Regions from separate parts of the Pseudomonas wenzhouensis genome, predicted to be linked through region 1. Evidence: predicted binding sites of a transcription regulator. Region 1 holds the regulator's gene; each other region holds the start of a gene.
The links. Region 1 encodes sigma-54, which starts transcription at its own class of promoters, with help from an activator protein. Its sites were predicted from a motif close to ANTGGCATNNANNTTGCTNT; they were not measured.

Region 1 (3,254 bases):
ACCTGCTTCTACATGATCGTCGGCCTGGTACGCGCCGATCAGGGGCGCGTGCTGATCGACGACCTGGATGTCAGCCACCAGCCCATGCATGGGCGGGCGCGCGCAGGTATCGGCTACCTGCCGCAGGAGGCTTCGATCTTCCGCAAGCTGTCAGTGGCCGACAACATCATGGCCATCCTCGAAACGCGCAAGGATCTGGATCGTGCTGGGCGCCAGGCGGAGCTGGAAAACCTGCTGCAGGAATTTCACATCCACCATATCGCTGGCAATCTGGGCATGAGCCTGTCCGGTGGTGAACGGCGCCGCGTGGAAATCGCCCGCGCGCTGGCGACCAACCCCAAGTTCATCCTGCTCGACGAACCCTTTGCCGGTGTCGACCCGATTTCGGTAGGCGATATCAAGCAGATCATCCATCACCTCAAGACCAAGGGCATTGGCATCCTGATCACCGATCACAACGTGCGCGAAACCCTGGACATCTGCGAAACCGCCTACATCGTCAACGACGGACAGCTGATCGCCGAAGGTGACGCCGAGGCCATCCTCGCCAACCAGACGGTCAAAGAGGTGTATCTGGGTCACGAGTTCCGCCTGTAGCGGATAACAGCGCGCGCTGCTGATGTTTGAAACAGCCTGCAAGTCGCCGTTGTTTCGCTACAGAAATATTGCAACCCCTAGGCAAGAACGAGAAGTTCAGGCATATAATTTGCTTCCTGGCGGCGCTTCGGCGCCCTGATGTGGAAGGCGTAACTCGCCAGTAAATTAAGGTCTGCAATGAAACCATCGCTAGTCCTCAAGATGGGCCAGCAGCTGACGATGACCCCGCAGCTGCAACAGGCTATCCGCCTCCTCCAATTGTCGACCCTGGACCTGCAACAGGAAATCCAGGAGGCACTGGAATCCAATCCCATGCTCGAGCGCCAGGAAGATGGCGACGACTTCGACAACAGTGACCCCATGGCTGATGGCGCCGAAAGCGCCACCCCAGCTCCGAGCAAGGAAGAGAGCTACCAGGAAACCGCCCCGACGGTGGATAACCTGGAAGAAGGCGAATGGGGTGAACGCATCCCCAACGAGCTGCCGGTCGATACCGCCTGGGAAGACATCTACCAGACCAGCGCCAGCAGCCTGCCCAGCAGCGACGATGACGAGTGGGACTTCACCACCCGCACCTCAAGTGGCGAAAGCCTGCACAGTCACCTGCTCTGGCAACTGAACCTGGCCCCCATGTCGGACAAGGATCGGCTGATTGCCGCTACCCTGATCGACTGCATCAACAATGACGGCTACCTTGAGGAAACCCTCGAGGAAGTGACCGAGTCCTTCGACCCGGAGCTGGATGTCGAACTGGACGAAGTGGAAGTGGTACTGCACCGCATCCAGCAGTTCGAACCTGCCGGTATCGGCGCCCGCGACCTGCGCGAGTGCCTGCTGCTGCAACTGCGCCAACTGCCCAGCAACACCCCCTGGCTCAACGAAACCCAGCGCGTGGTGAGCGATTACCTGGAGCTGCTCGGCAGCCGTGACTACGCCCAACTGATGCGCCGCAGCAAGCTCAAGGAAGACGAGCTGCGTCAGGTCATCGACCTGATCCAGCGCCTGAACCCGCGTCCGGGTTCGCAGATCGAATCCAGCGAACCGGAATACGTGGTACCCGACGTGATCGTGCGCAAGCACAATGACCGCTGGCTGGTGGAACTGAACCAGGAAGCCATGCCGCGCCTGCGCGTCAACCCACAGTACGCAGGGTTCGTCAAACGTGCCGACTCCAGCGCCGACAATACCTTCATGCGTAATCAGCTGCAGGAGGCGCGCTGGTTCATCAAGAGCCTGCAAAGCCGCAACGAAACCCTGATGAAGGTCGCCACGCAGATCGTCGAGCATCAGCGCGGCTTTCTCGACTACGGCGACGAGGCCATGAAGCCGCTGGTGCTGCATGACATCGCCGAAGCGGTAGGCATGCACGAGTCGACCATCTCGCGCGTCACCACGCAGAAATTCATGCACACCCCGCGTGGTATTTACGAGCTGAAATATTTCTTCTCCAGCCACGTCAGCACCTCCGAAGGCGGCGAATGCTCGTCTACCGCGATCCGCGCCATCATCAAAAAACTGGTTGCCGCGGAAAACGCGAAAAAGCCATTGAGTGACAGCAAGATCGCTGGTTTACTGGAGGCACAAGGCATCCAGGTCGCACGCCGGACAGTAGCCAAGTACCGTGAATCTCTCGGTATTGCGCCCTCCAGCGAACGCAAACGCCTGATGTGAGCAAGATCGACTGATCGCCCCGGCGAACAGGCCACAGTGTTCCGGTGGTGGGTCTGACCCAGACCCATCTCTTACACAAGGCAACAAGGAGAAAGCGGTATGCAAGTCAACATCAGTGGACATCAGCTGGATGTGACCGACGCCCTGCGTGACTACATCGGCGAGAAACTCGGCCGACTGGAACGCCACTTCGACAAGATCACCAACGTTCAGGTGATAATGGAGGTCGAAAAACTCAAGCAGAAGATCGAAGCCACCCTGCATATTGCCGGTGGTGAAGTCGTCGCCAATGCCGAACATCAGGACATGTACGCAGCCATCGACCTGCTGGCCGATAAACTCGACCGTCAACTCATCAAGCACAAGGAAAAGCAGCTCGAACGCCTGCAAGGCGCCACGGCCCGCTGACATTCCCCATCCATGATCCGACTTGAAAACATCCTGACCCCCGGCCGTTCCCTGGTGAACGTGCCGGGTGGCAGCAAGAAACGCGTACTCGAACAGATTGCCAACCTGGTTGCCCGCGACCTGCCCGACCTGGATACCCAGGATATCTTCGAAAGCCTCATCGCCCGCGAGAAGCTCGGTTCCACCGGCTTCGGCAACGGCATCGCCATTCCGCATTGCCGCCTGGCTGGCTGCAGTGCACCCATCAGCGCTGTCCTGCATCTGGATGCTGCCGTCGACTTCGATGCCATTGACGGTGCGCCAGTGGATCTGCTGTTCGTCCTGCTGGTGCCGGAAGCGGCAACCGATGCGCACCTCGAGTTGCTGCGGCAGATCGCCAGCATGCTCGATCGCCAAGATGTGCGCGAACGTCTACGTCAGGCCAGCAGCGGCGAAGAGCTTTATCAGGTCGTCGTAGACATTCAGAACGGTCACTGAACATGCGCCTGATCATCGTCAGCGGCCGCTCCGGCTCGGGCAAGAGCACCGCCCTCGATGTACTCGAAGACAACGGTTTCTACTGCATCGATAACCTGCCA
Region 2 (3,254 bases), 940 kb from region 1:
AGGCCCGGCATTGACCGGACGTACGGCGTTGGAGTTGAGGTTGGTCACCTGAGTGACTGTCGTGGTCGCCCTGGGCTCTTGCTGGCCAGAGCTGACTCGCAGATCAGCCTGAACCGGCAAGATGTTGCCACTTTCATCCGCTGCATAGCCCTGCAGGCGGTAACCGAAATTATTGACCAGGTAGCCGTCGCGATCAGTGCCGAAGTAACCAGCACGGGTATAACCAATCTCTCCGTTGTTGCTGGTCACGAAAAAGCCATTACCGTTGATCGCCAGGTCCAGGGCGTTGTTGGTGTAGTTGATATTGCCCTGGTTGAACAGCTGCGATACGTCCGCCAGCAACACGCCGCTGCCCTGCGCATTCTTGCCGGTACCCAATACGGAGGCCGCATAGACATCGGCGAACTCGGCACGCGACTGCTTGAAGCCGGCAGTCCCGGCGTTGGCAATGTTATTACCGGTAACGTTGAGGTCGCTGGTCGCGGCACGCAGACCACTGAGACCAATATTGAACGACATGGAAGACTCCTTTGCCGGAACGCCCGGCGGCAATAATTACTGGCCGATGACCTGCACTTGGGAAAGCGGAACACTGCCCAGGCCGGCCAGGTTGAGCATCAGCTCATTGCCGCCCAGGGTGACGCTGTCGACGTTGGCCGGCAGCATGGTGTACAGCGCCTTGGTTTCACTGCCGTAGGTCGCCTGCGCCTCGAATTTGTAGGTGCCCGGCGGTGCCACGTTTCCGCTGGAGTCCTTGCCGTCCCAGATGAAGCTGACATTCCCCGCCGCCTGCTCACCCAGATTGACCCGGTTAACCAGTGCACCGGCGTTGTTGTAGACATTGACGTACACGTTGCTACTGCTCACCGGCAGCACGGTGCTGGCCTTGAAGCTCTCGCTGGTGTCGACTACCGCCTTGTCGCTCGGGATGATGACCTTGCGCCCGACCAATGAAGAGGCCTGCAACGCCTGCGAAGACTGGAAGCTGGAAAGCATCGAGCCCATGCTGGTATTGAGCTTCTCGATCCCCTCTACCTGACTGAACTGCGCCAACTGAGCAATGAACTCACCGTTGCCCTGCGGCTCCAGCGGGTTCTGGTTATTCAACTGCGCCACCAGCAGGTTGAGGAACTCGTTCTTGCCAAGCTCCTTTTTCTGAGTGGTTTCCTGCTTGATCTGGTACTGATCGAGTACCGAACTCGTGCCGCTTACTGTGCTCATCCCTCGTCTCCTCGATACGTTACTGACCCAGGGTCAGCACGCGCTGCAGCATCTGTTTGGCGGTATTCATCATTTCCACGTTGGTCTGAAAGGCACGGCTGGCAGAGATCATGTCGGCCATTTCCTCGACCACGTTGACGTTCGGGTAGTAAACGTAGCCATCGCCGTTGGCCATCGGGTGATCCGGCTCATAGCGCGGCATCAGGCTGCTCTGATCCTCGATCACGCCCAGCACCTGAACACCACGCCCGGCCTCGTCCTGCTCGGCGAACAGCGAACCCCGGTCACCACCCTGCGCTTGCTGAAACACGGTGGCGAATACCGGATGACGGGCGCGATAGGTCTGCTCAAGACTCGACGACACGGTCTCGGCATTGGCGATGTTGCTGGAAATGGTATTGAGACGCGTGCTCTGGGCACTCATGCCGGTTCCGGCGATATTGAAAACACTGGCAAGGGACATGGCCTGACTCCTTATTCGCCGCGCAGGGCTGCAGTCAGCCCTTTGAATTTGCTGTTGAGAAAGGTAAAACTGGCCTGGAACTGCACCGCGTTCTCGGCGTAGTTCGACTGCTCGATCTGCAGGTCGACGGTGTTCTGATCCAGCGAGGCATGGAACGGCGTGCGGTAAGGCAGCTCGGCCTCGCCACTGAGTACACCGTCGGCGGCGATATGACGGCTGTCGGTACGGTTCAGCGATACCGGGCCACGCTGCTGACGCGCGCTTTCGGCGGCCAGCACGCTGGCAAAGTCGAGATCACGCGCCTTGTAGTTAGGCGTATCGGCATTGGCGATATTGTTGGCCAGCACCTCGGCGCGCTGGGCGCGGAAACCGAGAGCCTGTTCATGGATACCGAGTGCTCTACCGAAGTTGATGCTCATGCTCTGAACCTTTGCCGCAGGGGCCGTCTGATCACTGTTGCCAGAGATAAAGCAAAGGCTGTGCCATATAAAAAATCACATATAAATCAACTGATTAGTGATTAATCCAGGCAAACAGAAGGGCAAAGCGGCAAGGACTTACCGCCCTCAGGCAAACAAGCGGCAAGGCCAGTCCGGCCAATTGCCGCCTGCAGCGCGCAAGCCCTACCCCTGAACAAGGGCCTGCCTGAAGGCTATTTCTACCGTTGATCACTCGCAGCAGGCGAGACGCGCAAGAAGGCGACGCTACCGGGCAGATGCGGCGAGCAGGCGGTCGATACGCTCGCAATCCTGCTCGCGGCGAACTTCGGCGAACAGCGCCACCGCCTCCGGGTAGGTTCGGGTCAGCATGGCCAGCCATTGCTTCAGGCGCCCCGGCGCATAGCGCGGAGCCAGCTTGCGCCGCGCCTGCTGCCAGAAATCGAGCAACAGAGGCTGCAGCTCTGCCCAGCTCATATCCTCAGGCTCCACGCCCGCCCGGACTGCGGCGACCTGCCGGGCCAAACCGGGACGCGACACCAGCCCACGCCCCAGCATGATGTCATCCACACCACTGATCTCACGGCAGCGACGCCAATCGTCCAGCGTCCACACTTCGCCATTGGCGAACACCGGCACGCTGACGACATCCTGCACCCGCGCCACCCATTCCCAGTGCGCCGGCGGCTTGTAGCCTTCGACCTTGGTGCGCGCGTGCACGACGATCTGGCTCGCCCCACCCTCGGCCAGTGCCCGCGCGCAATCCAGTGCACCCTCCTTGCCTTCGAAGCCCAGGCGCATCTTCGCCGTTACCGGAATCTCGGCCGGCACCGTACGGCGCACTTCACGAACGATGGCATGCAGCAGCTCCGGTTCCTTGAGCAGCACCGCACCACCGCGCGATTTGTTCACCGTCTTGGCCGGGCAGCCGAAGTTGAGATCGATCACCGGCGCGCCGAGCGTGCAGGCAAAAGCAGCGTTGTCGGCCAGGCACCTTGGATCGGAACCCAGGAACTGCACACGCATGGGCGTACCAGCGCGCGTGCGCGAGCCGTTGAACAACTCGGGGGCGAGCTTGTGGTAGGTGGCTGCCGGCAACAATCGCTCGCTGACACGGATGAACTCGGTGACGC
Region 3 (3,254 bases), 1.2 Mb from region 1:
GGCGTCGACGAGGGTGGTTTTGCCATGGTCGACGTGGGCGATGATGGCGATGTTGCGCAGTTTTTCGATCACTGTATGTATCTCGATCAGAGGATTCGGTGTGTCGCCCAGCCTGGACGACGAATATGAAGAAATTGGAGTCAGCGGGCCGAATACGGCACCTGTGAAAGCGAGCGGTCGGGAGGGCGATGGCGGATACTCCCGCCATTGAGCCCCGGCGTTCTATGACGGACGATAAACGCGCACATTGGCATGCCCCTCACTCAACAGATGATGGGCATGCAGGCGACTCATGACGCCCTTGTCGCAATACAGCAGGTACTGGCGGTTCTCATCCAGTTCCTTGAATTTGTTGTTCAGCGCGTAGAACGGCAGCGCCTGCACTTCGATGCCCGGCACGTCCAGCGGCTGGTCTTCGGCGGCATCGGGGTGACGGATATCGATGACGATCTGTCCGGCCAGCGCTTCGCCGACTTCCTCGACCTGCACGTCCTTGCCCAGTTCGTCGATCACACGGTCGATGGGCAGTTGGGTGGCGCGTTCCAGGGCACGTTCGAGGATGGCCATGTCGAACTGCGCCTCCTCGTACTCGATGCGATAACTGCGCGCCTTGGTGGTCGGGTTGACCGAGATCACGCCGCAATACTCCGGCATGTTCTTGGCGAATTCGGCGGTGCCGATGCGCGTGGCGGTGTCGATGATGTCCTGCTTGTGGCTGGCGATCAGTGGGCGCATCACCAGCATGTCGGTGGCCGAGTCGATCACCGCCAGGTTGGTCAGGGTCTGGCTCGAGACCTGGCTGATCGCCTCACCGGTGACCAGCGCTTCGATCTGCAGGTTTTCGGCAATACGGGTGGCCGCGCGAAGCATCATGCGTTTGAGGATAACGCCCATCTGGCTGTTGTCGACCTTGCCGAGAATCTCGCCGACCACTTCCTCGAACGGCACGCTGATGAACAGCACACGCTGCGAGCGGCCGAACTTCTGCCATAGATAGTGCGCCACTTCCATCACGCCCAGCTCATGGGCACGACCGCCGAGGTTGAAGAAGCAGAAGTGACTGACCAGGCCGCGACGCATCATCTGATAGGCCGCCACGGTGGAGTCGAAGCCGCCACTCATCAGCACCAGGGTCTGTTCCAGCGAACCGAGCGGATAGCCGCCGAGCCCTTCGTGACGGTTATGCACCACAAAGAGGCGCTGATCGCGAATCTCCATGCGCACTTCGACATCCGGCTTCTTCAGATCGATGCCGGCTGCATTGCACTCGCGGCGCAGGCGCGAACCGACATGACGCTCGACATCGATGGAGCTGAACGCATGCTTGCCGCCACGCTTGCAGCGTACGGCAAAGACCTTGCCCGGCAGCTGGTCGGCGTAATGGCGCTTGCAGTGTTCGGTGATGTCGTCGAGATCGCCCAGCGGGTACTCATTCACCTCGAGGAACAGACCAATGCCCGGCGTGTTACGCAGGCGTTCGGTCATCTCGGCCAGCAGCCTGGCATCGTCCAGGTCGGTCTCGACCTCCAGATTGTCCCAGACACCGGTCACCCGAACGTCGGGGTCAAGATCACGCAGCACGGAGCGAATGTTCTTCCCCAACTGGCGGATGAACTGCTTGCGCACCGGGCGGCTCTTGATGGTGATTTCCGGGAAAACTTTGACGATGAGCTTCATGAATAAGCCGCCCACTTGGGGGACGAAAAAACAGGGGCGCGGATTATAGCGGAAATTGTTCAAGCTTTGACCAAAAATACTGCATCGATCACTTCATGCACCAAAATGGTTCTTTATTGAAATTTCCAGCCCCTAAACAGTGCAAATATTCCTGGCAAATGACGACGCAGGCGGCGCAATCCCTGAGTTTCGCGGCTTCTGCCCAATACAGGGCACTGGCATGCAATTTGCTCCCTTGTGAGGCAGGTCGCCCTGAAGGACTATCCCGCCGGGCTTCACCGCATCTTCAAGGCTTATCGACAAGAGCCTTTTCCACCTGGAGGACAACATGTCTAAGGCTGTTCAACTGATCAAAGAACACGACGTGAAGTGGGTAGACCTGCGCTTCACCGACACCAAGGGCAAACAGCATCACGTGACCATGCCGGCCCGTGACGCCTTGGACGAAGACTTCTTCGAACACGGCAAGATGTTCGACGGCTCGTCCATCCACGGCTGGAAAGGCATCGAAGCCTCCGACATGATCCTGATGCCGGTCGATGAAACCTCCGTGCTGGATCCGTTCACCGAAGAGCCGACCCTGATCATCGTCTGCGACATCATCGAGCCGAGCACCATGCAAGGCTACGATCGTGACCCGCGCTCGATCGCCAAGCGCGCTGAAGAGTTCCTGAAAACCACCGGCATTGGTGACACCGTATTCGTCGGCCCGGAGCCGGAGTTCTTCATCTTCGATCAGGTGAAGTTCAAGTCCGACATCTCCGGCTCGATGTTCAAGATCTACTCCGAGCAAGGTTCCTGGATGACGGACCAGGACGTCGAAGGCGGCAACAAGGGCCACCGCCCGGCTGTCAAAGGCGGTTACTTCCCGGTTCCGCCGTGCGACCACGACCACGAAATCCGTACTGCCATGTGCAATGCCATGGAAGAAATGGGTCTGGTCGTCGAAGTGCACCACCACGAAGTGGCCACTGCCGGTCAGAACGAAATCGGCGTGAAGTTCAACACCCTGGTGGCCAAGGCTGACGAAGTTCAGACCCTGAAGTACTGCGTGCACAACGTCGCCGATGCCTACGGCAAGACCGCGACCTTCATGCCGAAGCCGCTGTACGGCGACAACGGCTCGGGCATGCACGTGCACATGTCGATCTCCAAAGACGGCAAGAACACCTTCGCGGGTGAAGGCTATGCCGGTCTGTCCGAGACCGCCCTGTACTTCATCGGCGGCATCATCAAGCACGGTAAGGCCCTGAACGGCTTCACCAACCCGTCGACCAACTCCTACAAGCGTCTGGTTCCGGGCTTCGAAGCGCCGGTCATGCTGGCCTACTCGGCTCGCAACCGTTCCGCTTCGATCCGTATTCCGTATGTGTCGAGCCCGAAAGCCCGCCGCATCGAAGCGCGCTTCCCGGACCCGGCTGCCAACCCGTACCTGTGCTTCGCTGCACTGCTGATGGCCGGCCTGGACGGCATCCAGAACAAGATCCACCCGGGCGATGCCGCCGACAAGAACCTGTACGATCTGCCGCCGGAAGAAGGCAAGCTGATCCCGCAGGTTTGCGGCAGCCTGAAGGAAG

Region 2: flgB (flagellar basal body rod protein FlgB) is a predicted target of sigma-54. The motif match lies at 2,152-2,171, and genes of this name have one in related genera.
Region 3: glnA (glutamate--ammonia ligase) is a predicted target of sigma-54. The motif match lies at 1,892-1,911, and genes of this name have one in related genera.

Annotation. Positions count from the first base shown of each region.
Region 1 covers NZ_CP072610.1:913,065-916,318, reverse strand. Annotated here, with positions in the region: gene lptB (LPS export ABC transporter ATP-binding protein) at 1-597, shown strand, start outside; gene J7655_RS04105 (RNA polymerase factor sigma-54) at 775-2,268, shown strand; gene hpf (ribosome hibernation-promoting factor, HPF/YfiA family) at 2,368-2,676, shown strand; gene ptsN (PTS IIA-like nitrogen regulatory protein PtsN) at 2,689-3,153, shown strand; gene rapZ (RNase adapter RapZ) at 3,156-3,254, shown strand, end outside.
Region 2 covers NZ_CP072610.1:1,854,935-1,858,188, reverse strand. Annotated here, with positions in the region: gene flgE (flagellar hook protein FlgE) at 1-519, opposite strand, end outside; gene flgD (flagellar hook assembly protein FlgD) at 556-1,221, opposite strand; gene flgC (flagellar basal body rod protein FlgC) at 1,241-1,684, opposite strand; gene flgB (flagellar basal body rod protein FlgB) at 1,696-2,103, opposite strand; gene J7655_RS08545 (tRNA dihydrouridine synthase) at 2,389-3,254, opposite strand, start outside.
Region 3 covers NZ_CP072610.1:4,214,443-4,217,696, forward strand. Annotated here, with positions in the region: gene typA (translational GTPase TypA) at 1-72, opposite strand, end outside; gene thiI (tRNA uracil 4-sulfurtransferase ThiI) at 223-1,677, opposite strand; gene glnA (glutamate--ammonia ligase) at 2,006-3,254, shown strand, end outside.